DNA from 3 places in the Methylobacterium sp. CM6257 genome. Region 2 is predicted to be linked to each of the others. Evidence: riboswitches for the same ligand, from Rfam matches in the RefSeq annotation. Region 2 holds a riboswitch; each other region holds the start of a gene.
The links. A riboswitch is a leader RNA that binds a small molecule or an ion and turns the genes downstream of it on or off. The one in region 2 is predicted to bind glycine.
Positions count from the first base shown of each region.

Region 1: linked by a shared signal. The riboswitch ahead of gcvT (glycine cleavage system aminomethyltransferase GcvT) and the one ahead of ACYCO6_RS14375 (D-amino acid dehydrogenase) in region 2 are both predicted to bind glycine.
Region 3: linked by a shared signal. The riboswitch ahead of ACYCO6_RS25380 (L,D-transpeptidase) and the one ahead of ACYCO6_RS14375 (D-amino acid dehydrogenase) in region 2 are both predicted to bind glycine.

Region 1 covers NZ_CM137735.1:4,394,298-4,404,087, forward strand. Annotated here, with positions in the region: gene ACYCO6_RS21450 (winged helix-turn-helix domain-containing tetratricopeptide repeat protein) at 1-1,205, opposite strand, end outside; gene ACYCO6_RS21455 (hypothetical protein) at 1,742-2,284, shown strand; partial or broken gene ACYCO6_RS21460 (IS256 family transposase) at 2,718-3,916, shown strand; glycine riboswitch at 4,066-4,166, shown strand; gene gcvT (glycine cleavage system aminomethyltransferase GcvT) at 4,315-5,460, shown strand; gene gcvH (glycine cleavage system protein GcvH) at 5,475-5,837, shown strand; gene gcvP (aminomethyl-transferring glycine dehydrogenase) at 5,932-8,784, shown strand; gene ACYCO6_RS21480 (DUF7305 domain-containing protein) at 9,192-9,790, opposite strand, start outside.
Region 2 covers NZ_CM137735.1:2,928,547-2,938,336, reverse strand. Annotated here, with positions in the region: gene ACYCO6_RS14405 (alpha/beta hydrolase) at 1-4, opposite strand, end outside; gene ACYCO6_RS14400 (hypothetical protein) at 69-377, opposite strand; gene argE (acetylornithine deacetylase) at 551-1,750, shown strand; gene ACYCO6_RS14390 (DoxX family membrane protein) at 1,848-2,321, shown strand; gene ACYCO6_RS14385 (glutathione S-transferase) at 2,350-2,955, opposite strand; gene ACYCO6_RS14380 (hypothetical protein) at 3,037-3,327, opposite strand; glycine riboswitch at 3,631-3,734, shown strand; glycine riboswitch at 3,738-3,847, shown strand; gene ACYCO6_RS14375 (D-amino acid dehydrogenase) at 3,913-5,175, shown strand; gene ACYCO6_RS14370 (pyridoxal-phosphate dependent enzyme) at 5,342-6,481, shown strand; gene ACYCO6_RS14365 (DSD1 family PLP-dependent enzyme) at 6,524-7,645, shown strand; gene ACYCO6_RS14360 (ornithine cyclodeaminase family protein) at 7,821-8,759, shown strand; gene cobF (precorrin-6A synthase (deacetylating)) at 8,808-9,596, shown strand; partial or broken gene ACYCO6_RS14350 (DEAD/DEAH box helicase) at 9,606-9,790, shown strand, end outside.
Region 3 covers NZ_CM137735.1:5,200,558-5,210,347, reverse strand. Annotated here, with positions in the region: gene ACYCO6_RS25400 (TonB family protein) at 1-124, opposite strand, end outside; gene ACYCO6_RS25395 (septal ring lytic transglycosylase RlpA family protein) at 439-807, shown strand; gene ACYCO6_RS25390 (hypothetical protein) at 1,345-1,791, shown strand; gene ACYCO6_RS25385 (hypothetical protein) at 1,791-2,009, shown strand; glycine riboswitch at 2,695-2,784, shown strand; gene ACYCO6_RS25380 (L,D-transpeptidase) at 3,108-3,842, shown strand; gene ACYCO6_RS25375 (trimeric intracellular cation channel family protein) at 3,871-4,500, shown strand; gene ACYCO6_RS25370 (amidohydrolase) at 4,602-5,963, shown strand; gene ACYCO6_RS25365 (VOC family protein) at 6,006-6,899, opposite strand; gene ACYCO6_RS25360 (efflux RND transporter periplasmic adaptor subunit) at 6,955-7,902, opposite strand; gene ACYCO6_RS25355 (DUF1656 domain-containing protein) at 7,962-8,171, opposite strand; gene ACYCO6_RS25350 (FUSC family protein) at 8,168-9,790, opposite strand, start outside.

The DNA.
Region 1 (9,790 bases), 1.5 Mb from region 2:
GCGAGTGCGGCGGCGTAGCGGCCCATCGCGGTTTGGGCCAGGCTGAGAAAGGCCAGAGCCAGGGCATCGCCAGGACTGAGAGCAACCCCGCGTTCGGCAGCGATCAAGGCCTCATCGCATCGGCCGGTCACCAGGAGCGCATAGCTCAGGGCGCGGTGGCCGACCGGTAGCGACGCATCGAGTTCCAGCCCATGACGGATTGCCTGCACGGCATCCACCAGACGCTCCGGGCCAGCTTCGCCGGAGATCGCCATGCCGGCATCCGTCGCGAGACAGAAGCCCCGCGCGATGTGCGCCGGTGCATAGGTGGGATCCAGGGCAACAGCCCGCTCAACCTCCTCCAGCGCCGCCGTGACGCCAGCGTGGCTGAACTGCAGCATGTGCGCGAGTGCCTGGAGCGTGAGCTCGTACACGTCGAGGCTTGCCGGTGGCCGACGCAGGCTCGCGGCCTGCTCGTGGCTCTGAAGGCCCGAGAACAAAGTACCGGCAATCCGCACCACCAGCTCGTCCTGCACCGCGTAGACCTCGCCCGCCGCAAAGGCGTAGCGTTCTGCCCAGACGTGGCTGTTCGAGGGGCCTTCCACGAGCTGCGCGTTGACGATCATGCGCTCGCCGGCACGCCGGATGCTGCCCTCAAGCACGTAGCGCACGTCGAGGAGCCGCGCGACATCCGCCGCCGTTCCGCCGCTCGACTTTGCTGCGAAGGAGCTTTGGCGAGCGATGACGGTGATGTTCCGATTGCGGGAAAGCTCAGTGATGATGTCTTCGGCAAAGCCCGCCCCCAAAGCCCCGTAGGCGCCTGGGCCGTCCGTGAATTCGTCGAAGGGCAGGACGGCGATGCTCGGCCAGAAGCTCGCTGGAGGCCTGACGTCACTGCGCACGGCGGCTGCGGGCTTGGTCTCGTCGGGCAGGACCAGCATGTAGCCGCGCCGAGGGATGGTTCGGATGAGGTCCCGCGCATCAGGACCCAGAACCTTGCGTATCTCTGAGATGCACTGGGTGAGGGAATCTTCAGTGACGATAACGCCGGGCCAGCAATCAGTGAGGAGCGCATCCTTGCTGACGAGATCGCCCGCGCTTGCAGCAAGTCGCCGCAACACGTCGAAGGAGCGAGGACGCAGCTCCCGCCGCTGCCCGTCGTGCCCGACGACCTGCTCGCGCCGGAGATCGATTGCGACGTCGGAGAGCGTGATGCCGTCGATCATCGAAGACCGATCTGTGTCGACCGTGTACCGCAGATAGCAATCACCATACGTCGGGAAACTCAAGGCGAACGGCCGCCATCCAAGCGTCAGGACGCAGAATCACGCGCGCCTTGAGCCGCCAATGATCCTGCCGCTCGACAACCGCCATACGCGGTTCATCTAAAACGTCGCTCTGACCAGTGAAAATCCGGTGGCTCTTGCTAGAGGAACCGGCAGGGTTCTCCCTTTGCGGCTAAGCCGACGCCTTCCTCGGGACTGATCGAGAGGCTAACGGCAATGCCCCGCACTTCGTGCGGTCGGCACCAGCGGACCAGAGGCAGCAGATCCCAAGAAGTGGGCAGCGAAATCTCGAAATCTCAACACGATTTCAGAATCATTCGGAAAATTTCAGCGCCATTCAGCGATCCTGCCAGGACGTTCAGCATCAACCATGGTGATCTGCAGTTTGAAGGCCTACCCAATTCGCCTTCATGTTCACTGTGCAGATCGTGTCGAGAGATGGGCTCCGACCTGCGCCAGCCACTATAGGAGGTCGCATGAGCAAGGATATGCTGCTGCCCGTGATGATGGTTGGGCGGACCCTCACACCGAGAGGCAGCTCTATGGCGCTTGCCGCTATCATCTGTGCTGCAATGGCTCCTGCACTCGCAATGCCGATGGGCGGCAATTACACGGGGCACGTCGATAATCAGACATCGCACCCGCGTGGGCCGAACGAGGTGGAGATCCAGCAGACGGCCTCGGGAATGAATACGGGTCCCGGCACGCCGCTCGATGGCGCCAAGGTGCAGTGGGTCGAGACGGTGACGCTCAAGAATGGGCAGGGACCCGTCCATGGCACCATCACGTTCACCACGCCCTCCGGTGCAACATCAAGCGCCTACAAAGGCACGGCCACCACTGATCCTCAGGGGCGGGTTACTGCGCGAGGCACTTACCAAGTCACCAACAGCACCGGTGAGTTGGCCGGTGTGAAGGGCAACGGTAACTTTTCGGTTGCCTACACCTCGAAGGCGGACTTCACCGGAGAGTGGCGGGGTGAGGTGCAAATGCCCGGGCAGAACTCATCGAAGCGGTGACCACAAAGACGGCCTCTACAGGACAACGCAGTGGACTGTCTGCATGCCAGACAGTCGGTTTAGACGAACGGCCTTATGGGATGAGGCGCGGATATTACCCATAGCGATCAACTTGGGCGGCTCATCTCGAGTCAAAGCTCAGCACGAAGCGTGCCCGGCTCGGCCGAGACGACGGCGCAAGGTATCAAGCACAGCGGTTCATGAGCGATTTGACGAGACCGAATGGACGACCTGAGTTGGGCGTTCGCTTCTGGGAGGGTCTCGCGAGGTGCGGTCGTGTCCCGGGTGGTGGTGTAGCTCGCCGGTAGCGGGAGAGCCCGCCTGCGCGCCCCTCCCAGCGCTGTAGCAGGCGGGATCTCTCGCGGGGTGGTCATCGGCGGTTGCCGGGTAGGGTCGGGTTGCTGGCACCAACCTCAAACCCGAGAGACCCCCGATGACCGACGAGATGATGGCCCTGCGTGGGCTGATGGAGAAGAGCGCCGACACAGATCTCCTGCGCGAGATGATCGGCTTTGCGGCCGAACGCCTGATGGAGTTGGAGGTCGGCGGCCTGACCGGCGCGGCCCACGGCGAGAAGAGCGCCGAGCGGCTGGTCCAGCGCAACGGCTACCGGGACGGGACTGGCAGACGCGGGCTGGGACAGTCGAACTGCGCATCCCCAAGCTGCGTAAGGGCTCGTACTTCCCGGCTTTCTTGGAACCGCGCCGGATGGCTGAAAAGGCGCTCACGGCGGTGATCCAGGAGGCCTACATCCAGGGTATCTCGACCCGGTCCGTGGACGACTTGGTCCAAGCCATGGGTGGCACGGGCGTGTCGAAGAGCCAAGTCAGCCGGCTCTGCCAGGAGATCGACGAGCGGGTCGGCGCGTTCCTCGACCGTCCGCTCGAGGGCGAGTGGCCCTACCTCTGGATCGATGCGACCTACGTGAAGGTGCGCCAGGACGGACGCATCGTCTCGGTGGCGGTGATCGTGGCGGTGGGCGTCAACAGCGACGGCCGGCGTGAGGTGCTGGGCATGGATGTCGGTCCCTCCGAAGCCGAGACGTTCTGGACGGACTTTCTCCGCAAGCTGGCGCGCCGGGGCCTGCGCGGCGTGAAGCTGGTCATCTCGGATGCGCACGAGGGCATCAAGGCGTCAGTGGCCAAGATCATGAACGCGACCTGGCAGCGCTGCCGTGTCCACTTCATGCGCAACGTGCTCGCCCATGCCGGGCGCAGCGGGCGGCGCGTCGTCTCCGCCTTCATCGCCACGGCGTTCGCCCAGGATGACGCCGAGGCGGCCCGGCTCCAGTGGCGGCGCGTGGCCGATCAACTCCGGCCCAAGGTGCCCAAACTCGCCGCGCTGATGGACGAGGCCGAGCCGGACGTGCTGGCCTACATGGGCTTCCCCATCCAGCATCGGGTCAAGCTGCACTCCACGAACCCGCTGGAACGCCTGAACGGTGAGATCAAACGCCGGACCGAGGTGGTCGGCATCTTCCCCAACGAGGCGGCCATCACGCGCCTCGTGGGCGCGATCCTGCTGGAACAGAACGACGAGTGGGCCGTCCAGCGCTCGCGCTACATCACCCTGGAAAGCATCGCTCCGATCGGCGATGATCCCCTCGTCAGCCTGCCCACCCTGGCAGCCTGATCCTCCCGGCCCAAGCCGGTGATCGTGGTGGCTCTCAGCAAGCTACACCACGCCAGGGGAAACGACCCGAGGTGCCAGACACCCATTCGGGTGCCTTCATCGCTTCGTGTTGTGCTGCGAGGCCCCATATGCTTATCTCAGCGCGTCCTCAAGGCGATGCGGGAGAGCCCAGCCCGATCACAAGTCAGGTATGGCGCCGACGGAGCAACCACCCCCGGAAACTCTCAGGCACAATCACCGTATCGTTGGACGATCTGGAGAGAGGCACCGCACGGTGTCCACCGAAGGAGAAACCTCGCGTCTGCGACGTGAGGGAAACTCTCAGGTAAGCGCGACAGATGGGGGCAATCGGACACACCCGTGCGGTGCGTCCGGCGGTCTCGTCGCGGAGAGTCCAGATGCCGGCAACGGTCGCCGAGACCGCCCCCCTCGAACGCACGCCGCTCTATGATTTGCACCTGCGCCTGGGTGCGAGAATGGGGTCGTTCGCGGGTTACGCGATGCCCATCCAGTACCCGGGAGGTGTGCTGAAGGAGCACCTGCACACGCGCGCCGCCGCCGGGCTGTTCGACATATCGCATATGGGCCAGATCGCCCTGAGTTCTGACGATCCGGCTGAGGCCGCACGCTCTCTCGAAGCCATGGTTCCGGCCGATGTGGTCGGGCTGGCGCCGGGCCGGCAGTGCTACGGGCTCTTCACCGACGCGGCCGGCGGCAGCCTCGACGACCTGATGATCGCCAATTTCGGCGATCGCCTCGTTCTCGTGGTCAACGCCGCCAACAAGCGGGCGGACGCCGCGTACCTGCGGGCGCGCCTGCCCTCCGAGGTGGCCGTCGACGTTTTGGGCCGGGGGCTCCTTGCCCTGCAGGGTCCCGCTGCCGAAACCGTGCTCGCCGCGCTCGCCCCGGCGGTCGAAGACATGCGTTTCATGGACGCGCACCGGATCGAGGTCGTGGGCGCACCCTGCCTCGTGACCCGTTCGGGCTACACGGGCGAGGACGGCTTCGAGATCTCGACGCCGCGCGCAGCGACCGAAGCGGTCGCGGAGGCGCTGCTCGCCGATCCCGCGGTGCGGCCGATCGGCCTCGGCGCGCGCGACTCCCTGCGCCTAGAGGCCGGCCTCTGCCTGCACGGCACCGACATCGACGCGACCACGAGCCCCGTCGAGGCCGCTCTGACCTTCGCGATCTCGCCCGCCCGGCGTAGCGGCGGCAGCCGGGCTGGCGGTTTCCCGGGCGATACACGCATCCTGGCCGAGATAGCCGAGGGACCCGCGCGCCGCCGCGTCGGCCTGCTCCCGGAGGGGCGTGCGCCCGTGCGCGCCGGGGCGCTCCTCTTCGCCGAGATCGGCGCTGCCGCCCCCGCCGGCCGCGTCACCTCGGGCGGCTTCGGCCCGAGCCTCGGCGTGCCCGTGGCGATGGGCTACCTGCCTGCCGCGCTGACCGAGCCCGGCACCAGAGTCTTCGCGGAGGTGCGCGGCCAGCGCTTGCCGGTGGCCGTAGCACCCCTTCCCTTCGTCCCCGCCAGGTACAAACGCGGCTGATCTGGGAGATCATCATGCTGAGATTTACCGAGGATCACGAGTGGCTGCGGCTGGAGGACGGCGTCGCCACGGTCGGCATCACCGCGCACGCCGCCGAGATGCTTGGCGAACTCGTCTACGTCGCGTTGCCGAAGGTTGGGGCCCAGCTGACCAAGGGCGAGCCGGCCGCGGTGGTCGAGTCGGTCAAGGCAGCCTCCGACGTCTTCGCGCCGCTGGACGGCGAGGTGACGGAGGTGAACGAGGCGGCAGTCAACAATCCCGCCGGCGTCGGCGCTGATCCGCAGGGCGCGGGCTGGCTCTATCGGATGCGCCTCGCGGACCCGGCCGCGCTGGACGCACTCTTGGACGAGGCAGCCTACGGCGCCCTGGACAAGTAACTCTGCGCCGAATGGCCAGTCGTTTGACCGGCTGATCGCGACAGACAAGACCGCGCGACGATCCGCAGACGCCCACCTGGACCGTGATCCGCCCATGACGATCGCCCCCAGCAACTATGACCCTTACGACTTCGCCAACCGCCGCCATATCGGCCCAACGGTGGCCGAGATCGCCGAGATGCTGGGGTGCGTCGGTGCGCCGAGCCTCGACGCCCTGATCGAAGAGACCGTGCCTCCCGACATTCGGCAAGCTGAACCCATCGACTTCGGGCGCGCACTCACCGAGCGGCGCTCGATCGACCGGCTGCGCGGGACGGCCGACAAGAACCGGCTCCTCGTCTCCCTGATCGGCCAGGGCTATCACGGAACGACTATGCCGCCCGCGATCCAGCGGAACATCTTCGAAAATCCGGCGTGGTACACGGCCTACTCGCCCTATCAGCCGGAGATCAGCCAGGGCCGGCTCGAAGCACTGCTGAACTTCCAGACGCTGGTCTCCGATCTCACCGCGCTCGACGTCGCCAACGCCTCGCTTCTCGACGAGGCGACTGCCGCGGCCGAGGCAATGGGCGTGGCCAAGCGCATTGCGGGCTCCAGGGCGGACGCCTTCTTCGTCGACCGGGACTGCCTGCCGCAGACGATCGCCGTGCTGAAGACCCGCGCCGCGCCGCTCGGCTGGCGCGTGATTGTCGGCGATCCCTTCACGGAACTCGATCCTCGGGCCGTTTTCGGTGCGCTGTTCCAGTATCCGGCTGTGAACGGCGCGGTCCACGACTTCTCGGGCCCAATTGCGGCCTTGAACGAGGCCGGCGCGATTGCTGTCGTCGCCGCCGACCCACTGGCGTTAACTCTGCTCAAGGCGCCGGGGGAGATGGGCGCCGACATCGCGGTCGGTTCGATGCAGCGCTACGGCGTGCCGATGGGCTATGGCGGGCCGCACGCGGCCTACATGGCGACCCGCGACGCGCACAAGCGGGCTCTGCCCGGCCGGATCGTCGGCGTCTCGGTCGACGCCCGCGGCAACCGCGCCTACCGCCTGGCGCTGCAGACCCGCGAGCAGCACATCCGGCGCGAGAAGGCGACCTCCAACATCTGCACGAGCCAGGTGCTACTCGCCATCGTTGCCTCGATGTACGCGGTCTATCATGGGCCGGCCGGGTTGAGATCGATCGCGAGCCGTGTGCACCGGGATGCGGTGCGCCTCGCCGAGGGGCTCGAGCGCCTTGGCTTCACACCCGATCACGCGTCGTTCTTCGACACGGTGACGGTGCCAGTCGGCCCATTCCAGGGCGTGATCATGAGGAGCGCAGTGGCCAATGGCGTCAACCTTCGCAAGGTGGGCGAGGACCGCGTCGGCATCACGGTCGACGAACGCACAAGGCCGGACATTGTCCAGGCGGTGTGGCGCGCCTTCGGCGGCGATCACCTCGCCTACGACGAGACGTGGCCTGAAACGCGGCTGCCGGAGGCCCTGCGCCGCACCTCCGCCTACCTGACCCACCCGATCTTTCATATGAACCGGGCCGAGAGCGAGATGACGCGCTACATGCGCCGCCTCGCCGACCGCGACCTCGCTCTCGACCGAGCGATGATCCCGCTTGGCTCCTGCACGATGAAGCTCAATGCCACGGCAGAGATGCTGCCGATCTCCTGGCCGGAATTCTCGGAGATTCACCCCTTCGTTCCCGATGACCAAGCGCTCGGTTACCGTGCGCTGATCGACGACCTGTCCCAGAAGCTCTGTGCGATCACCGGCTACGACGCGATGTCGATGCAGCCCAACTCGGGCGCGCAGGGTGAGTACGCCGGACTTCTCGCGATCCGCGGCTATCACCTCTCTCGGAATGAGGGACACCGCAATGTCTGCCTGATCCCTTCCTCGGCGCACGGCACCAACCCGGCCTCGGCGCAGATGTGCGGGATGAGCGTGGTGGTGGTCGGCGCCGATTCCGGCGGCAATGTCGACGTGGCTGATTTCCGCCGCAAGGCCGAGCAGTATGCGGATCGACTCGCCGCCTGCATGATCACCTATCCGTCGACGCACGGCGTGTTCGAGGCGCGCGTGCGCGAGATCTGCGACATCGTCCATGCCCATGGCGGCCAGGTCTACCTCGACGGGGCGAACCTCAATGCGCTGGTCGGGCTCGGCCGGCCCGGCGACATCGGCGCCGACGTGAGTCACCTCAACCTGCACAAGACCTTCTGCATCCCGCACGGCGGCGGCGGGCCGGGCATGGGGCCGATCGGCGTTAAGGCGCATCTGATCCCCTTCCTGCCGACCGACCCACGCAATGGAGAGGCAGGGGCGGTCTCGGCCGCACCGTTCGGCTCGGCCTCGATCCTGCCGATCTCGTGGAGCTACTGCCTGATGATGGGCGGGCGCGGCCTCACCCAGGCCACGCGCGTGGCGATTCTCAATGCCAACTACATCGCCAAGCGCCTGGAGGGCGCATACTCGATCCTCTACGCGGGCGCGAAGGGCCGCGTCGCACACGAATGCATCGTCGACCTACGGCCGTTCCAGAAGAGCGCCGGTATCACGAATGAGGACGTGTCCAAGCGGCTGATCGACTGCGGCTTCCACCCGCCGACCATGAGCTGGCCGGTCGCGGGCACTCTGATGATTGAACCGACCGAATCCGAAACCAAGGGCGAGATCGATCGGTTCTGCGACGCGATGCTGGCGATCCGCGAGGAGATCCGCGCGATCGAGACCGGGCGAGCAGATCGGACCGACAACCCGCTCAAGAATGCGCCGCACACGGTGCAAGACCTCATCGGCGCCTGGGAGCGACCCTATTCCCGCGAGGCCGCCTGTTTTCCGGCAGGGGCGCGGAGGATGGACAAGTACTGGCCTCCGATCAACAGGGTAGACAACGCTTACGGCGACCGAAATCTCATGTGCAATTGTCCCCCGCCGGAGACGTGCGACACAGCCGCCGAGTGAGCAGCGTCCGCACGCGATCCACGCGTCGAACAGCTCGGATCGGCGGAGTACTTGTGGAGCGGCTGGCCGGGTATGGCCGGAAGCTGCCGGTCCGCTTCTGGACGAAGGTAGGGGAAAGCGACCGCTCGCGCGACATGGGCTGGACGCCAGAAGTCGACCCATCTCGGGCCTTCAGGAAGTCTGCCTTTTGGTAGTCTGGCTGGCCTGGATTGCGGACCTGCGCAACATCCGCATAGGGCACCGGAGCAGGCCTTCGCGTACTTGGATAGCGCGCCCGGTCGGGTCTCCAGTCGTCGTCGGCTGTGTGAACAATACCGGTCAGCGTGTGGGTACATGCCTCAGCAGGGACCGTCGCCGCTCGTTTCCGAACTTGAGCGGTTCGGATCGGACGCTTGCGATCAGCGCAATCAATTCACCAAGGCAGAGTGCCCATTGCCTGGCCCACTCGGCAGCGTGGAGCCGAACGTGAAGGCCGAGTTCCCGGTAAAGTGGACCTGCGATGCGATCACCGAACCGTAGCGGGCCGGGTTCGTGGTCGTTCCGTTTCCTGTGAACGTCACCGATGTGGCTGGTGCATACAGCACCCCGTCAAGAGAGACGGTGGAGTTGCCGCTGATCGACAGGGAGGTGCCGCTCGCCGAGCGCGATTGGAAGAGCACGATGCCCGTGAGCGATCCGCTGCTCGGGGCGGTCAGGCTGATCGATGGCGTACCAGTGATATCGAGGGACGAGTTCGCATCGAGGAACAGGGTCACGCCCGATCCAGAGATGGTGGCATTGCTGTCGATTTTGACCGACGCGCCCTGGAAGTAGTAGATCCCCGCCGCCAGGGTGACGTTGCCCCTGAACGTCGCCGCCCCGGTGTAGCAGCCCGACGTGAGCGTCCCACTCAAGGTGCCTCCCGCTCTGCAGTTGGTCGGTGTAGGCTCGGCGACCGCCGCGAGCGGATCGGTCGTGGGTGAGCCGCACTTGCTGACGGCTGGGCTGTAGCCGCGGGGGCTCTGGG
Region 2 (9,790 bases):
CCATCGTGGGTCGTCTCCGGTCGCCCCGGTCGCACCATGGCAGGCCGACGGGCCCGGGTCGAGGCGGGTCAGAAGCCGGGCCGGGCTCCCGGGATCGTGCCGCCATAGCCCCAGCCCGTGAAGGGCGGAGCCGCGACCCGCTCCCGCGTGGCCGGGGCGAAGACCCGGGCGAGGGGGCTCGGCGCCTCCCAGGCCCGCCAGTCCCGGAGCCGGCCGCGCGCGGCCATGCGGGCGAGCGTCCGGTCCATGTCGGACGCCGTGCCGGAGACCGCCCGGTGGGGCCGCCCGGGATGCGGCCGGGCTTCGGCCGGGAGCACCGCCGGCATCAGGAGCGGGAGGATCAGGACTGCGTGGATCGGCTTCGGACCGGCGCGCATGATTCGGGCTCGACGCGGAGGGGCGGCACCGGCAGCTACGCCGCGGGTGCCCTCGGGGTTCCGGGACATGGTCGGACGGACCGGATATTCCGGTATCCCCACCGCGCCGAAAACCCCGTAGGAAGCCGGATGCCCTCAGCCGGGGTGATCCGCGCGAACGGTCCGGACGGTCCATGTCAGAGCCCGAACAGAACGCCGCCCTGCGTCCCACCGGGTCACCCGATCCGGTGGGGCTGCTCGCGACCCTCGTCGCTTTCGACACGGTGAGCGCCCGCTCCAACCTGCCGCTGATCGACTGGGTGGAGGCCTTCTGCCACCGCCACGGCGCCGCGGTGGAGCGTGTGGGCGACCCGAGCGGCCGGAAGGCGGCGCTGTTGGTGAGCGTCGGCCCCTTCGAGACGCGCCCCGGCTACGTGCTCTCCGGCCACAGCGACGTGGTGCCGGCCGAGAGCCAGCCCTGGTCGTCGGACCCGTTCCGCCTCCGGGAAGAGGCGGGACGGCTCTACGGGCGGGGCACCTCCGACATGAAGGGGTTCTTGGCGGTCTGCCTCGCGCTCCTGCCCGAGATGGTCGCCGCGGACCTCGCGACCCCGATCCACCTCGCGATCTCGTACGACGAGGAGATCGGCTGCCTCGGGGTGCGTCCGCTGATCGCCCGGATGCTGGAGCGCGTGCCGCGGCCGCTCGGCTGCTTCGTGGGCGAGCCCACCGGGATGGACGTGGTGATCGGCCACAAGGGCAAGTCGGCCGCGCGCCTCACCTTCCGGGGCAAGGCCAGCCACTCGGCCCTGGCGCCCCAGGGTGTCAACGCGGTGGAATACGCCGCCCGCTTCATCGAGCATGTCCGGCTGTCCGCGGAGGCGCTCGCCCGGGACGGCGCCCGCGACCCCCTCTACGACGTGCCCCACACGACCGGCCTGTCGAGCGTGGTCCGGGGCGGCACGGCGCTCAACATCGTGCCCGACACCTGTAGCGTCGAGTTCGAGTATCGGGCGATCGGGGCGGACGACGCCGGGGCGCTGGCGGGCGCGGCGATCGCCTACGCCACCGGGACGCTGGCGCCGCTGATGCGGGCGGGGGACCCCGCCTGCGGCGTCGCTGTCGAGCCGCTGATCGACTATCCGGGCCTCGACACCGACCCGGAGGCACCGATCGTGACGCTGGCCAAGCGGCTCGCCGGCCGCAACGGCCACGCCAAAGTCTCGTACGGGACGGAGGGTGGCCTGTTCGAGCGGCTCGGGGGCGTCCCCGCCGTGGTGATCGGCCCCGGCTCCATCGCCCGCGCCCACAGGGCGGACGAGTACGTCACCCGGGACGAGCTCGAGGCCTGCGCGGGCTTCGTGCGGCGGCTGATCCGGGCGTGTCGGGGCTGAGGCGCTCTGCCGAGCGGGCGCGTGGAAGAAACCTTTGCGCCGCTCGCGGCTTGGATCAGCGGCCCGAGCCGGGCCGGGTCGGGAGTCGGTTCCGCGCATGGCCAGCCTCAGCGTCGCGATCGCGTTCGGCGTCCGCCTGCTCCTCGTGCTGCTGTTCCTGCCGTTCAGCGCCCTCGACAAGATCCTGAACTTCAAGGGTGCGGTCGGCCAGGCGCGGCAGGCCGTGCACGCCACGGGGCCCGCCACGCTGCTGATCCTGATCGGGCTCTGCGTGGAGATCGGGATGTCGCTGTGCATCCTGACCGGCACCGCCGACCGGGCCGCCGCCTTCGTGCTCGCCGGCTATTGCGGCGTCACGGCGCTCCTGTGGAAGCAGTTCTGGGTGCCGGGTGACTTCTGGGCCGGCGGCAAGGGCCGCGAGCTGTTCTGGGATTTCCTCAAGAACTTCGCGCTCGCGGGCGGCTTCCTGCTCATCACCTTCGGCACCGGGGCCGGGACGGTCCAGAACTTCTTCGCTGACCCGCTCGGGTCCACGCATCCCTACGCGGCCGCCGATCGGGCCGGGCCGTAGCGCCCGCGCCGCGCGGGCGCCCGGATCCTCAGCCCTTCGGGACGGTGGCGGCCATCGAGGGCCGGCGCTCGAAATCCGCGTACCATGCGGCCACGGCCGGACGACCCTCGCGCCAGGCAAGGTCGGGGAAGCGCAGGTCGAGATAGCCCAGCGCGCAGGCCATCGCGACGGTGCCGATGTCGAGCGCCGGCATGGTCGCCACCAGGGTCTCGAACCGGTCCAGCGCCGCCGTGATCTTGCCGATCTGGCCGGCCTCCCAGGCATCCCAGCGCTGGGATTCCGGCCGCAGCACCCGCTCGTAGCGGGTGAGCAGCGCCGCATCGAGCAGGCCGTCGGCTAGCGCCTGCCGGGTCAGCGTGTCCCAGCGGGCAGCCCCTTCCGGGAACAGGCGCGGGCCGGCCGAGAGGCTGTCGAGATACTCGCAGATCACCCGGCTGTCGTAGAGCGCGGTGCCGTCCTCCAGCACCAGGGCCGGGATCTTGCCCAGCGGGTTGTGGACGGCGACCTCCGCGGAAGGGCCGGTCGGGGAGGCCCCGGCGGCGGTGACGGCGATCCGGCCGATCAGCCCGGTCTCGTGGGCGAGGACCAGCACCTTGCGCGCGTAGGGAGAGGCGGGGGAGTAGAGGAGCTTCATCGGACCGTCCCGGTTGGTCGTGGCGCCGGGACCTTGCACTCTCGCCCGGCGGAATCCAGCCCCCTTGGGGCCGACGGGCGGTCAGACCTTCCGCACCATGCCGGATCCGGCATGCACCGCCCGCGCCCGGTTCCGACGCGCCTGCCGGACACGCTCACGCCAAGCGAGAAAGCGGGTTGCCATCCGGTCCAAGACGAGCATGCACAGGCTGACGACGATCGCCAGCACGCAGGTGGCGCCGATCAGCACGCCCCAGATCCCGGGTGCCGGGATGATCATCAGACACAGCAGGCCGAACACGGCCGCGCCGGGTATCCACTTCGCCATCGCATCATCCGCCTGGAATACGAGGTCCTTCACCGGGGGCAGCATGCGGCGGACGTCTTAACGCGATCGGATCGTGGCTCGGAATCGCCATAATATTTGCGATATCAGTGTATCCTGGTAAAAATTTAGGTTTATCCACCGTAAACAAAGTCCCGGACCGGCATGGTGAAGCTTACGGCCGCGTCATCATCTCCGGCCACCCGTTGCTCGTCCGCCGCCCGTCCCACGACGGTCGGGCTCGACCGCTTCCGGTGACAGCGCGCACCCGCTGTCCCCGGAACGGGCAGGATGCCGGGAATCCGGGCTTCTCCCGCGCGGTCGAATCGGGGTATCGAAGGGGTAGCCCATCGCGACGATGCGGGAGAGACTGGGATCCGCCCACCAGAGGCGGACCCGGCGCCGACGGAGCAACCGCCCCGGAAACTCTCAGGCACCGGAACCGTGTCGTCAGGGCGATCTGGAGAGTGGTGCAGCGGGTGGAACTCGTGGGCACCCGCCGAAGGGGACGTCCGCGCATCGCCTCGCCAGGGCAGGCCGGATCAAGCTCTCAGGCACCGGGACAGATGGGGCGCGCAACCGGCCGACCGCTCGAGGACGGCCTCCACGCGTCCAGTCCCGGAGTCCAAGCCCATGACCCACATCGCCGTGATCGGCGCCGGCATCACCGGCGTGACGACCGCCTACGCCCTCGCCCAGCGCGGCTACCGCGTCACCGTCCTCGACCGGCAGCGCTACGCCGCCATGGAGACCTCCTTCGCCAATGGCGGCCAGCTCTCGGCCTGCAACGCCGAGGTCTGGAACAAGCTCTCCACGGTGATCCAGGGCCTGCGCTGGATGCTGCGCCGGGACGCGCCGCTGCTGATGAATCCCAAGCCCTCCTGGCACAAACTCTCCTGGATGGCCGAGTTCGTGCGCGAGATCGCCCATTACCGCGAGAACACCCTGGAGACCGTGCGGCTGGCGCTCCGGGCCCGGCAGGCCCTGTTCGCCATGGCGGAGGCCGAGGGGATCGACTTCGACCTGAAGACCCGGGGCATCCTGCATTTCTACCGGGACCGGGCGAGCTTCGAGAAGGCGGACGGCGTCAACGCGCTGCTGCAGGAGGGGGGCCTGGAGCGCTACGCCGTCACCCCGGAGGAGATCCGGGCGATCGAGCCGGCGCTCGCCGGGACCTACCACGGCGGCTTCTTCACGCCGTCGGACGCCACCGGCGACATCCACAAATTCACCCGGGGCCTCGCCGCCGCCTGCGCCCGCCTGGGCGTCCGCTTCGTCCAGGATGCCAGCGTCGAGACGGTGGCGCCGGGGGAGGGGGGCTACGCCGTCCGCTGGCGTGCCGCTGCCCACCCTGCCGGGGCGCCGCAGGTCCTGCACGCCGACGCCGTGGTGATCTGCGCGGGCTGCGCCAGCCGGCACTTCGCCGCGAGGCTCGGGGACCGGGTCAACGTCTACCCGGTGAAGGGCTACTCGATCACCGTGAACCTGCTGACGCCGGAGGCCCAGAAGGCGGCTCCCGAGGTGAGCATCCTCGACGAGGCGGCCAAGATCGTCACGAGCCGGCTCGGCGACGAGCGCCTGCGGGTCGCCGGCACCGCCGAGTTCAACGGCTTCAACCGCGACATCCGCCACGACCGGATCCAGCCGCTGGTCGACTGGACCCGGGAGCAGTTCCCCCTTGTCGACACCGACCGGGTGGTGGCCTGGAGCGGCCTGCGGCCGATGCTGCCGAACATGCTGCCCAAGGTCGGCCGCGGGCGTCTGCCGGGCGTGTTCTACAACACCGGCCACGGCCATCTCGGCTGGACCCTCTCAGGGGCCACCGCCGAGATCGTCGCCGAGGCGATTGCCGCAGAGCACGCGCCGGAGAAGCCCGTCCTGCGGCTCGCGGCCTGACGGCCTCCGCGGATCCGGGCGTCCGGAGGACTTCAGGTCCTTCGGCGGGTCGTCGGGACCGCGCCCCGGAGCGCGGGGCGCGCCGTCATTTTCTCCGCGACAGACGGCGCGCCGCGCAAGATTATTTTGTATTATGTGTCCGACCCGCCCCGGAACCCGAGCCGCGATGCGCATGTCCCCGGCCTATATCGACCCCGCGACCGGCGCGACCTTCCCGATCGAGATGCCCCGCTGGCGCTCGGAGACGGGCGGTCCGCTGATGATCACCGACCTGCCGGGGATCGGCCGCGGGAAGATCGATACGGCGAAGCGCTCCCTCTGGCGCTACGCCGCCGCGCTGCCGGTGGCGGTGGCCGACCCGGTCACGCTCGGCGAGGGTTGCACCCCGCTGGTGCGCCGGCCCTGGCGGGGCGGCCATGCCCATTTCAAGCTCGAATGGTTCGCGCCCTCCGGCAGCTTCAAGGATCGGGGCGCGGCCGTGATGCTGTCGATCCTGCGCCAGCAGGGGATCGACGCGGTGCTGGAGGATTCCTCCGGCAACGGCGGTGCCGCGGTGGCGACCTACGCGGCCGCCGCCGGGATGCGGGCGAAGATCCTGGTCCCGGCCTCCACGTCGCCGGCCAAGACCGTGCAGATGCGGGCCGTCGGCGCCGAGGTCGAACTGGTGCCCGGCTCCCGCCAGGACACCGCCGACGCCGCCGTGCGGCAGGCGGAGTCGATCTTCTACGCCAGCCACAACTGGCAGGCCCATTTCCTCCAGGGCACCAAGACGCTCGCCTACGAGCTGTGGGAGGATCTGGGCTTCTCCGCGCCCGACAACGTCATCATCCCCTGCGGCGCGGGCAGCAACATCCTGGGCTGCGACATCGGTTTCTCGGAGCTTCTGCGCCGGGGCGAGATCGCCCGCCTGCCGCGGCTCTTCGCGGTGCAGCCGGCCCATTGCGCGCCCCTGCATGCGGGGTTCGCGGCCGGCGCCGCGGATTTCGTGCCCGTCACCCCGCGCCCGACGCTGGCCGAGGGCGCCTCGATCGCCCAGCCGGTGCGCGGCCGCGAGGTTCTGGCGGCGCTTCGCCGATCCGGCGGCGGCACCGTGGCGGTCTCCGAACCGGCGATCGAGGCGGCCCTGATGGAGCTCGCCCGCTCCGGTCTCTACGTCGAGCCGACCTGCGCGATGGCGGCGGCGGCGCTCACCGACCTCACCGGACGCGGCGCGATCCGGCCCGAGGAGACCACCGTGGTGGTGCTCACCGGCACGGGCATCAAGGCGACGCCGCGGATCGCCGAGCTTCTGGGTCTCGCCCCGTGACGCGCGCCCGCTGACACCACCATCAGATCAGGAGGACACACCATGCGCAACAACATCCCCGCCAGCGTCGGGATGCCGGTCGAGGAGGTCGACACCCCCTGCCTGCTGGTCGACCTCGACGCCCTCGAGCGCAACATCGACAAGCTCGGCCGCTTCATGAAGGAGCACGGCCTGCGCCACCGGGCGCACGCCAAGACGCACAAGTCCTCCGACATCGCCGTGATGCAGATCGAGCGGGGCGGCGCCTGCGGTGTCTGCTGCCAGAAGGTCAGCGAGGCCGAGGCGCTGGTGAGCGCCGGCATCCGCGACGTGCTGGTCTCCAACCAAGTGGTCGCGCCCAAGAAGATCGAGCGCCTCGCAGCGCTCGCCACCCGTGCGCGGGTGCTGGTCTGCGTCGACGACCTCGGCAATGTCGACGACCTCTCGGCGGCGGCGGTGAAGTACGGCGTCACCCTCGAATGCCTCGTGGAGATCGACGTCGGCGCCGGCCGCTGCGGCGTCGCGCCGGGCGAGCCCGCGGTGGCGATCGCGAGAAAGATCGCGGCGGCGCCGGGCCTGACCTTCGCGGGTCTGCAGGCCTACCAGGGCAAGGCGCAGCACGTGCGCGACTATGGCGAGCGCAAGGCCCTGATCCAGACGGCGATCGACGAGACCCGGCGCACCGTCGAGCTGCTGAAGGGAGCGGGCCTCGACTGCGCCATCGTGGCGGGGGCCGGCACCGGCAGCTTCGCCATGGAGGGCGGCAGCGGCGTCTACAACGAGCTGCAGTGCGGCTCCTACGTCTTCATGGACGCGGACTACCAGCGGGTGAAGGACGCGGAAGGGCGGCCGATCGCCGAGTTCGAGAACAGCCTGTTCATCTACACGGCGATCATGAGTAAGGCGAAGTCGGATGTCGCGATCTGCGATGCCGGCCTGAAGGCGCAGAGCGTCGACAGCGGCCTGCCGGTGGTCTTCGGCCGGGACGACGTGGAGTACGTCAAGTGCTCGGACGAGCATGGGGTGATCAGCGATCCCGGCAACGTGCTCAGGCTCAACGAGCGCCTGAAGCTGATCCCGGGCCATTGCGACCCGACGGTCAACGTCTACGACTGGTACGTGGGCGTGCGGAACGGCCGGGTCGAGGCGATCTGGCCGGTCACCGCCCGCGGTATGACCCTGTGATCGATCGGTAGAGGCGCTTCTCCCACCAGACCTCCTCATCCTGAGGCGGACCGCGCCGACGGCCTTCGAAGGCGGACTCAGAGGCCGCGGAGCCGGCCGGAGGCCGTTAGCGCTCCGGCACCTCGGGATGCGGGCGTGGAGAGGAGGGGCCGAGCACAAGAAGGATTTGCCGTTCATGCGCTTCATCTCGGAAGAGGAATCCGCCGCCTTGGTCGATCACGCCATGGCGTTCGAGGCGGCCCGCGAGGCGCTGATCGCCGCGGTGGCGCCGGGCACCACCCTGTTCCCGGCGGTGCTCGGGCACGGCTCGGAGCCGACCAACCGGTTCTCGATCAAGTCGGGCTCCACGGCCGACTATGCCGGGCTGAAGGTCGGCTCCTTCTGGCCGGGCAACCCGGCCCGGGGCCTGCCGCGGCACAACTCGGTGATCCTGCTGTTCGACCAGGATGTCGGCCGCGTCGACACGGTCATCGAGGCGGGGCGGGTCAACGCCTACCGGACCGCCGCCGCCGACGCGGTGGCGGCCAGCGTCCTCGCCCGGCCGGATTCGGCGGTGCTCGCCGTGTTCGGGGCCGGGAACCAGGCGGAGTTCGAGTGCGCGGCGCTCGCCCGGGTGCTGCCGATCAAGACGGTGCTGGTGGTCGCCCGGGACACCACCAAGGTCGCGGGGTTCGCCGAGCGCTTGGCGGGGCAGGGGGCTTCCGGACTCGACGTGCGGGCAGCCTCCCCCCAGGAGGCCTGCACGGCCGCCGACGTGATCGTCACGGCGACGCCCGCCCGCGCGCCGCTGTTCGAGGCCGCCTGGGTCCGCCCCGGCACGCATGTCGCCGCCATGGGGGCGGACGCGAAGGGCAAGCAGGAACTGCCCCCCGCCCTGCTGGAGCGCGCGCGCCTGTTCTGCGACCTGCCGGAGCAATCCCGGGTGATCGGCGAGTTCCAGCACGCCTCCGCGACCGCCCTGGCGGGCCTGCGGGCGCTCGGCGACGTGCTCAGAAGCGGGGAGGGGGGCCGGACGGATCCGGACCAGATCACCGTGTTCGATTCCTCCGGCATCGCCCTGCAGGACCTGACCATCGCGCGGGCGATCCTCGCCAAAGCCGACGCACGCGGGTAGGGGACGCCGACGCCGGCCCTCCCCCGCCCCGGCGGAGGACCGCACGGCATGAAGGACAGGCAGATCCGGGTCATCGGCATCGGCACGGGCGATCCCGAGCACCTGACCCTCCAGGCGGTGCGGGCGCTCGCCGGCGTCGACGCGGTGTTCGTGCTCGACAAGCGCGCCGAGACCGCCGACCTCGTGGCGATCCGCCGGCGGATCTGCGCGGCCCATATCGCCAAGCCCCACCGGGTCGTCACCGTGGAGGACCCACCCCGGGAGCGCCGCCCGGCCGATTACGGGAGCACCGTCGCGGCGTGGCACGCGGCCCGGGCCGAGCGGCTGGAGGCGGCCTTCGCGGCGCATCTCCGGCCGGGGGAGGTGGGAGCGATCCTCGCCTGGGGGGACCCTGCCCTCTACGACAGCGTGCTCCGCATCCTCGACCGGATCGCCGACCGTGGCCGCGTGGGGTTCACCCGGACGGTGATCCCCGGCCTGTCGAGCGTGCAGGTGCTCGCCGCCCGCCATGGCGTGCCGCTGAACGGCATCGGCGGATCGGTGCTGATCACCACGGGCCGCCGCCTCGCCGCGGGCTGGCCGGCGGATGCGGAGAGCGTCGTCGTCATGCTCGACGGCGACCCGGCTTTCGCGCATCTCGACCCGGACTTGACGATCTACTGGGGCGCCTATCTCGGCAGCCCGGACGAGGTCCTCGTTTCCGGCCGCCTCGGCACGGTGGGCGACGAGATCCGCCGGGTCCGGGACGAGGCCCGCGCCCGCCACGGCTGGATCATGGACATCTACCTGCTGCGGCGTGACCGCGCCGCCACGGACAGGGCCGGCGAACCCGACTAGACCGCCGCCATGCTGCGCCTGCGGGACTACCAGCGCGCCAGCCTCGACGCGCTCTCGGCCGCCTGGGCGCGGGGAGGGGCCGACGCGGCGGTGCCCGGCCACTTGATCGTGCTGCCCACCGGCGCCGGCAAGGCGCTGGTCATCGCGGCGCTTGCCCGGGAGACCCTGGAGGAAGACCCCCTCGCCCGGGTGGC
Region 3 (9,790 bases), 2.3 Mb from region 2:
TCTTCGCGAGCACGGACGAGAGCCAGCGCTGGACCCCGAGCGGCGCTCCGGCCTCGCTTGGAGCGACTGAGCCGAGGAGGCTGAGGCAGAGCGAACCGGTAAGGAGTAGCAAGCGGAGGGTCATGGTGGTCACATTCAGAGAAGGCCGAACGGCCGCGTATCTGCCCTGAGAAGCGAGCAGCGGCAGGGCCGGGTGATGACCATTTCCTGGCACCCATTATTTCTGCTCCAAGCCGAGGCGGCACTTGAACGATTGCGGCGAAGACAAGTTCAGCCGAGCGATGGGTCGAGGTCGAATATATTCCTCACCGATGTAGCAGCGTCGCGCACCAGATCTGTGGCTGTGTCATGGCATTCCTGCCATATTGCGATGCACCATACTGTCGTCACATTCCGTGTCATTTTGCCGGCCCGTCAAATAACAACGGGAATGCAGTAATGTTGTCTTGTCCTCGCCTTGCCCTCTTGGCTCTCGCCGCGACTGGCTGTGTCGTGGCCTCAGGTGCCGAAGCGGGTACTGCGATGCGGACGCAGGCGGGTGTTGCCTCGTGGTATGGCCCGGGTTTCAACGGCCGTACGACGGCCAACGGCGAGCGCTTCAACACGCACGCGCTCACAGCCGCTCACCGCACGCTGCCCTTCGGCACGAAGGTCCGGGTGACCAACAAGAGCAACGGCCGCTCCGTGGTGGTGCGCATCAACGATCGCGGCCCCTATGTCGGCGGCCGCGTGATCGATCTCTCCAACGCTTCGGCCCGTGCCCTCGGCATGTCCGGCCTCGCCAAGGTCAGCCTCGCACGCGTGTAACCCGTGCGCGTTCTCACCGGCGGCAGCGCGTTCCAGCGCCGCGGCATCCAACTCGAACCAGCGGCTCTGTGGCCCGCCAGCGTCGCATCAGCTCCTGATCAGAGCGGCGCCTCCTCCTCTCAGGTGCACGTGTGCTTACCCTCCATGGGGACATGGGGAACACCTCGGCCGTTTGGGAGGGGCGAGAAAGCGCGGCAGATTCAGAGAGTTAGTTGGAGCGGGCGATCGGGATCGAACCGACGACATTCAGCTTGGGAAGCTGAGGTAGAGCGTTGAACCTATTGAGACATGTTCCCCGTGTGCCTTTCCCGGCTCCCTGTCCACTTGGCCGCTGACAGCCGTTTTTCCCCGCTGGCGATCGTCATCATTCGGGGCGAGCAGAGGGGCGCGGTTGCCGTACTTCGTGTGGTGCAGCCCTGATCACAGTGATCGCCATTCTCCAGCTCGGCGCGTTCAGCCGCAGGGCTGTCAGAAGCCATCGAAGCTTCGATAGGGGAGGGCGCCTGATCGGGGAACTAGGCACTCTGAGCTTGGCCTTTGCCGCGGCATAAGAGCGGTGAGGTAGGTGCCCGTCACTACGGTGAGGAGCCAAATTCCGAAAAGCAGACGCGCCGTTTTGTGCCCAACCCGGCCATTCAGCCGGCGGCGGCGATATCCCGGAAGCAGACGCTGCTGGCTGCGATCGGCCATTCGCACAAAGACGGCTCATGGAGCCTGCCGGGGCGGCTTGACGAGCTTGGTCAGTTTGCGCACCAGCTCCGCTTCCGTGAACGGCTTCTCCAACCGGGGCTGGTGACGGTAGACAGAGGCATCCGCCAGCTTCACATCACCTGTGGCGAGGAGCACCTGGGCCAGTCAGCAGGTCGTGAACGTCCTGGCGCGTTCTCCGGCTCCCGCGGTCGGTCTGGACGACCGGAAGCTCATGCATCGCGTTATACTCTGATTGACGACGCACTGCTTGAGCTTTCCGGAGGGGACCAGTGATGACCACCCTAGTGCCCACTGATCTCGAACTGGCGATCCGGCACGTCACCGAGGGAACGGAGCGCGTCATCAATCAGGCCCGTCTCGTCGCGAGGCTGAAGGCCGAAGGGCACGACACCGCCGAGGCCGAGGGGCTGCTCGCGGAGTTCCGGCACGCTCTCGCGCTCATGGAGGACCGCCGGCAGCGCCTCCAGGCTGAGCACGAGGCTGATGAATAGACGGCGGAGGAGGCGCCGACACGGCGAACGCTGGGGTCTGAACTCAATCAGCTTAGCCGCGGTGACGCCCGAGAAGGGTGGGGAACCGTCATCGTGCCGCCACCTGAAAGCCGACATTCAGCTTGGCGCCCTTCTCGGTCGTTCGACGGCCTTCATCGCCATCTCTGAAGCCGACATTGCCTCAGGTGGGACCTCTGGTGCTTGCAGACCCTTGGCAGGAGGCAGGTCAAGCGCGAGGCCACCCAAGCGCTTGCCCGCGAGTGATAGGCCGCCGCGGCCCTGGCAGCCAACGAAGGGCATGACCGCAAGAACATGCTCGGCATGTTCAAGATGCCTCAGGCCGCGAACGCCGCCCTCGCCACGCAGCATCAAGACCGCCGAGAAAGGCTGTCTACGTCTAGGCCCGTCCCGCCAAGGTCGAGAACCAACTTGATCGCTTCCGCGAAGGAGTTCTGGGAACGCGTCATGCGCGAGATCGCCAAAATCCTGGCCGAGAGCGAAGCCGCTCGCCGCCGTCGTCAAACTGACCGACGAGGATGCCGTACGGTACGCTATCGAGAAAGGCATCCGGTTCGTTCACGGCTGTCGTCCAGGGCCGTCAGCGTGTCTCAACGCACATTTTAGATCGTAAGCTAACGAATTATCTGGTTTGCTACGCCGTTTGGTGTTAGTTGGAGCGACAGGTCATCGACGCGCGGGAGAGAGCCGGCTTGAGCCGGCCGCCGAAGGAGCAACCGCCCCGGAAACTCTCAGGCACCCAGACCGCTCGTCGTTCAACACTCTGGAAAGCGGAGCGGCAGCTCCCGCCGATGGTGTAAGGCGCAACCTCTCCCGAGGTTGGGCCGATACTCTCAGGCCGATGACAGAGGGGGCTCGCAGGCATGGCGCCTGCGGAGCAACCTCGGAGGTCTGCGCGATGACATCCCCATAGCCTGACCTGCCGGAAGCCAACGGGCTCACCGCAAATTCCTTCTTCGCGACCGACCGGCTCATCCCATGGGCCGCAACGACGACGCACGCGCGGCATCGACCGCGCGGCGCTCTCGGTCCTGCGCGGGCCAGGACGTCCGCCCGATCCTCTAAGCTGGAAGTCATCCGATGTTGGCCACACGCCGAAGCCTCCTGCTGGCGGCCGCCGTCCTCGCGCCGGGCCGCGCACAGGCCTTCTTCTGGGACAGCGAGCCCGAGCCGCCAAAAGCCCCCGCACCCGTCGATCCTACGTCGAACCGCGATGCCTGGTTCATCGGCGAGATCCCGGACAACCCCTTCAACGTCCTCAAGGTCGACCTCGCGCTCGTCCCGCCGGAGTTCCGGAAGCAACTGGTGGACTACGATGGCCCGGAGCGCGCAGGTACACTCGTCATCGATACGCATGAGCGTTTCCTCTACCTTGTGCGCGAGGTCCGGACGGCGATCCGTTACGGCATCGGGGTGGGCAGAGCCGGGTTCACCTGGTCGGGCACCGCCGTGGTCAAGCGCAAGGCGAAGTGGCCGGGCTGGCGCCCGACGGAAGCCATGCTGAAGCGCCGGCCCAACATCCCGCGCTACGTCGAGCCAGGCGTTGAGAACCCCCTCGGGTGCCGCGCACTGTACCTTTATCAGGGCGACAAGGACACGCTCTACCGCATCCACGGCACCAACGAGCCCTGGACAGTGGGGGGAACGGATTCCTCCGGCTGCATCCGTCTTCTGAACGAGGACATCTACGACCTCTACGGACGGGTCCCGCTCGGAACGACCGTCGTCGTGAAATCCTCGATGCCGGAGGTGATGGTGCAGCAGGAATGGGACGACCAACCCCGATCCGATAACCAGGTCCTTCTTTTCAAATGACCGCCGTACGTGGCCGGGACGAAGGCTGATGTTCGAGACTGCGACCGCGACCCTGGACTGGCTCGGCGTGACCGTATTCGCGGTCGCCGGCGCCCTCGTGGCCGCCCGCAAGGAGATGGATTTCGTGGGGTTCGCCGTCCTCGGCACCGTGACGGGCGTCGGGGGTGGGACGCTCCGGGACCTCCTTCTCGGCCTGCCGGTCTTCTGGACACAAACGCCGGCGTACCTGCTCGCCTGCGTGCTCGTTTCGTGCGCCGTGTTCTTCGTCGCGCACATCCCGCAATCCCGGTACCGGCACCTGGTGCGGCTCGACGCACTGGGACTGGCGCTGTTCGCGGTGGCTGGGGCGGAGAAGGCCCTGCACGCCGGGGCGAGCTCCTCCGTGGCCATCGCCATGGGGGTGGTCACGGCCACCTTCGGGGGACTGCTCCGGGACCTCCTCGGCGGTGACCCCCCGGTCATCCTCGGTCGCGAGATCTACGCCTCGGCCGCGGGGGCCGGCGCAGCGGCCTTCGTGACCCTGAACGTCCTCGGCGCTCCACGCGAGCTCGCAACAGGCATCGGCTTCGCCGTCGCCCTGCTCGCGCGAGCCGCATCGCTCCACTTCGGCTGGACGCTTCCGCAATATCGCCGCCGCACCGGCATCTCCTATCATTGATGACGGTAGATCCACCGCGGCTAACCGACTTCGAAGCGCCCCATAACAACCGACTTCAACGAAGGACTGCTCTCGCGGTCCGATCCGAAGGGAATGCCAAGATGATAATCGGCAAACGTCGCACTTGGCTCGCGCTGGTGGCCTTCGTCTCTCTTTCAGCCTTCTCAGCCCCCGCTTTCGCGCAAGCCGACGCGAAGGGATTGCCCGGCCCGACCGAGGAGCAGCTCGCGAAGCTGAAGGACGTCTACGAGGACTTGCACGCCAACCCCGAGCTCTCGATGCAGGAGAAGCGCACGGCTGGCATCGCCGCGAAGTGGCTAAAGGAGCAGGGCTTCGAGGTGACCGAGGGCGTGGGTGGCACGGGCGTGGTCGGCATCTTGCGCAATGGCGACGGCCCGACCGTGCTCCTACGCGCTGACATGGACGCGCTGCCGATGAAGGAGAACACCGGTCTCCCTTACGCCAGCACGAAGAAGGGGATCGATCCCGCATCCGGCCGGGAAACGGCCATCGCGCATTCCTGCGGACACGACCTGCACGTGACCTGGCTGATGGGCGCGACCCAAATTCTGGCCGCCAACCGGGATAGGTGGCACGGGACCGTATTGGCCGTGTTCCAGCCGGGCGAGGAGATCGGCGAAGGTGCCAAAGCCATGGTCGACGACGACATGGTGAAGCGCTTCCCGAAGCCGGTCGTCACGCTGGGCCAGCATGTGCTGCCGTTCCCGGCCGGGCAGGTACGCCTCGCCAGCGGCCCCGTGCTCTCCCGGAGCGACAGCCTCAAGGTGACGTTGTACGGGCGGGGCGGGCACGGCTCCGCACCGGAATCCACTATCGATCCGGTGGTGATGGCCGCCGCCACGGTGATGCGGCTCCAGACCATCGTCTCGCGCGAGGTCTCCATGACCGACAGCGCCGTGGTCACAGTGGGATCGATGCAGGCCGGGTCCAGCGCCAACATCATCCCGGATGAGGCTCAGCTTCAGCTCAACGTCCGGACCTATGACGAAGCGGTGCGGGACAAAGTGCTCTCGTCGATCAAGCGGATCGTCGACGGGGAAGCGTCCATCTCCCGCGCTCCGAAGCCACCCCTCCTCACGATGCTGGGGCAATTTCCCCTGACGGTGAACGACGCGGCCGCGACAGCCAAGGTGACCGAAGCGTTGAAGCAGCGTCTGGGGGCGGACCGGGTGCAGCCTGCCAGTAACGTGGCCGCCAGCGAGGACTTCACAGTCTTCGCACGTGCCTGGGACGTGCCCTCGGTGTTCTGGTTCGTCGGTGGGACCGACCCGCAGCGCTACGCCGAGGCGGAGAAGGCCGGGGCCCTGGACGCGCTTCCCTCGAACCACTCGCCGGAGTTTGCCCCGGTCCTGACACCGACCCTTCGAACCGGGGTGGAGACCATGCTTGCGGCCGCCGGTCGTTGGTTGGCTCCCGAAGTTTCGGATACGAAGACACGCTGACAAGACCGGCACCGGGTTCTGCGCCGGCGCCGTCCCGGACCATCAGCGCACCGGCTTTGGCGTGAGACGAAGGTGCGTTCCCCATGGGTCGGATACGATGAGCGTGTCCCCCTCCTCGACAAGGGGCACGCCTGCCTCCCTGCATCGAACCCGCGCCGATGCGAGCGTCTCCCCGTCGGCGAGCACCACGACCTCCGCGAGGCCCGTCGTCCCATCTGTGCGCACCGCGCTGCCACGGCTGTTCCAGATGTTGCCGGCAAGCTGATGGTGGTAGCCGCCCGATCCCAGGAACAGGGCGCCGGGATAGCGGCACATAATATCGAAGCCGAGCAGACCCGCGTAGAAGCGCTCCGTTACATCCAGATCGCCCACCTGCAGGTGGACGTGCCCGACGCAGGCGCCGGCCGGCATGCCCGACCAGGGTCGGTCGGCGGCACGGATGAGCCCGGCATGGTCGAGCCGTTCGTTGCGCATCTCGACCGAGCCGTCCGAGGCCCGCTGCCATGCGGATGCGGGGCGGTCGACGTACATCTCGATGCCGTTGCCTTCCGGATCGTCGAGGTAGACCGCCTCGCTCACGAGGTGGTCGGCGGCGCCCGTGAGCGTGATGCCGTGCTTCTCCGCGTGCGGGAGCCAAGCGCCGAGGTCACCCCGGCCCGGTAGCAGGAACGCCGTGTGGAACAGGCCGGCCTCCCGCGGCTTCCGTGGCCGCGCATTCGGGTCATATCGAAGGACGAGAAGCGTCGCGTCGCCCGTCCCGAACCGCACGGCGTCGCCGGCTGCCGAGACGACGCCGAGCCCGATGACGTCCCGGTAGAAGCGCGTGAGCGCATCGAGGTCGCGCACCACAAGGGTTACCGCACCGACTCGGTATGGCGCCTCGGCCAGGACGGCGCTCGGTTCGGCCCGGGGCTCGCCTGATGCTGGTGCGGTCATGGTCTGCCTCTAGGTCTTTCCAGCGCGTCTGAAAGGTAGAGTCGGCTGCGGGGCCTCAACGGGCGGTCGCGTCCCGGGCAGCAGGTTCCGGCGCCCCGCGCCAGGACCCGAACAAGCTGAAGTGCGGGGTCTCGCCCTCGGGTTCGACCGCGACCGTGGCCGTGCGACCCGAGACAAGACGGGTCTCGTCGGGAACGCCGTCCAGCTTGATCCGCACCGGGATGCGCTGGGCGAGCCGGACCCACGCGAAGGTCGGGTTGACGCTGGCGAGAAGGTTCGAGCCTGCCGTGCGCTCGCGGTCCTCGATGCCGCCCGCGAAACTCTCCACGTGACCGGTGAGCGTAGACTTCTCGCCCATCAGGCGGATGCTGGCCTTATCGCCCACGTGGATGCGCGGCAGCTTGGTCTCCTCGAAGTACCCCTCGACGCGCAGCGTGTCGCTGTCGATGAGCGCCATTACCCCGCGCCCGGTGGTGACGTAGGTGCCGGGTCGCAACTCCATGTTGGTGATGCGCCCGTTGACCGAGGCCCTCACGGCGGAGCGGTCGAGGTTCAGCTTGGCGAGGTCGCGGTCGGCCATCGCCTGACTATAGGCAGCTTTGGCCTCCAGGTCGGCCGCCTGCGCAGCCTCGACCCTTTGCTGGGACGCGGCGGCGTCGCTCAGCTTCAGGTAGCGGTCGTAATCCGCCGCTGCCTGCACGGCAGTCGCCTTCTTGCCCTCTACCACCGCCTCGGCCTGGCGCAGGGCTAAGGCGAAGCGGTCGGGATCGATCCGGAAGAGAACGTCGCCCCGCTTCACCACTTGGTTGTCCGCGATGAGCACCTCGGTGACGAGGCCGGAGACGTCGGGGGCCACCTGCACCACGTCGGCTCGCACCCGCCCGTCCCGGGTCCAGGGAGCCTCCATGTAGTAATCCCATAGGGCCAGACCGACGACGATTGCGACGGCGGCCATCCCAAGGGTGACGAGGAGCTGGAACGAGAGGGCGAGCAACCGAGGCATGGGGTGTATCCGGAGGATCTGTGCTGGGGCGTAGCAGGGCGGCCGGACGAGCCCGCCGATCAGGATGCGAGAGGCACCGCGATCGAGACGACGACGCCGAGGAGCACGACGTAGAGGGCGAGATCGAACAGGGGCCGGTGCCAGACCATGCGGTGGAACCCGGCCCAGGCCAGCAAGCGCCGCAGGGGCAGGTTGAGGAAGAAGGCGAGCAGCATCCAGGCCGCCAGGCTCGGCACGAAGACGCCGTAGAGGTCGAGTTCACCCGTCATGCCGCGAACTCCGGATGCGTGGTCGAAGGCACGGTCGGACGGTAGGGTGGCGCGTCCGGGAACAGGCCGCGCCGTATGCCGACGAGGCCCATCAGCGCGGCCTGCCCAGGCACCTGTCGCGCTTCGGCCGAGACAGCGTCGAGCGCCTCATCGACAGTGTCGAGCAGGTCGGAAGTGGGCTTCTCCGACTTGGCCTCGAAGTGCCGCGACAACGCGGCGAGAAGCGTCTCGACGGCGCCGCGAGCAGGCTTCGATAGCTGCCGACGGTCGCGCCGCAGCTCCACGACGTTGATGCCGACGCGGACCTCGGCGAGAAGGTCGGCAGTCCACTCCGCGTCATCGGACGGCAAGGCGGCCAGCCGCGGCGCGATCAGGCCGACCCGGTCGAGCATCAGGGCCGCGAGTTCGAGGCCGTTCTGCGCGCCCTGGCGCTCGGCGGCGCGGGCGAGGCTGCGGCGGTTGACAGCCCGCAGGCGCCGCGCCGACCAGCCGGCGCCGACCGAGCGGACGAGGCGCGTGACGATGGCGGCCACCCACATCCCGACGATGACCGCGACGGAGGAGTTGGCAAAGGCCGCGAAATCGCCCGTGTAGCTGCCCTGGAGGGCGATCATGGCCGAGCCGTTGACCGCCGCGCCCATCGCCAGGGGCGCGGTCCTGGGCTGGGCCATGAAGACCCCGCAGATCAGGAGGGCCGGGGCCAACGCCAGGACTAGCATCTCGAACGTGGTCGCCAGCGGCAGGATCGCGAACAGGTAGGCGCCCGCCCCGAGGGCGCCGACGATGGCCGAGTTGGCGAAGCTGACGATGAACGGCGCGGGGTCGTCCTGGGCGGCGAAGAAGCTGCAGCCGACTGCTGCCATCATCGGGGCGGCCGAGCCATGCGGCCATCCGGTCGCGATCCAGATCGCGCAGGTGACCAGGATGGTGAGGAACACGCCTACCGCCGACAGCAGCGCCATGCCATGGTCGCGGTGGCGGATCGCGCGCGCCGCGGCGGTGTACCGAAAGGTCAGGTCCTCGGTGACCGGGGTGCCGTCTGCTATGTGCCGCTGCAGAATTCGGGCATCCTGGCGCAGGTCGATGAAGTCGCGCAGGCGCGCCAGAAGGCTCGCCAGCACCAGGGCGTCCCATGACGGCCGCTTATCGAGCCCGGGTTCGAGGGCGTCCGCGGCGGCCTTGAGGCGGTCGGCCTCGGCCCGCTCGGTGGTTCCCGAGGCAAGCCAGGCGGCCATGTCGTCGAGGAGGGCGCGCAGGCGCTGCGGCAATGCGTGCGCTCGTTCCAGCGTCTCGATGCGGTCCGAGATGGCGGAGGCGATGGGCAGGAACATCAGCATGTGCTGGCGTAGCGTCGCCATCGCCTCCGCCGAGCGCTCCGCGCCCGTCATGTCGTAGCGCAGCGGCGTCGCCAGCGCGTCGAAGGCGACGGCGTCCGAGGCCAGCTTCAACCGCGTCGCCTGCGTGTCTTTCGCCGTGCGGGCGCGTCCGAGGACGTCGATGACCCAGGCCCGGGCGTCGCGCAGCCAGAGTTCGAGCCGGCCGGTGATCACGGGTGCCACGGATTGCGGCAGCACGACCGTGTTCACGAGGCTGGCGCAGAGGATGCCGAGGGTGATCTC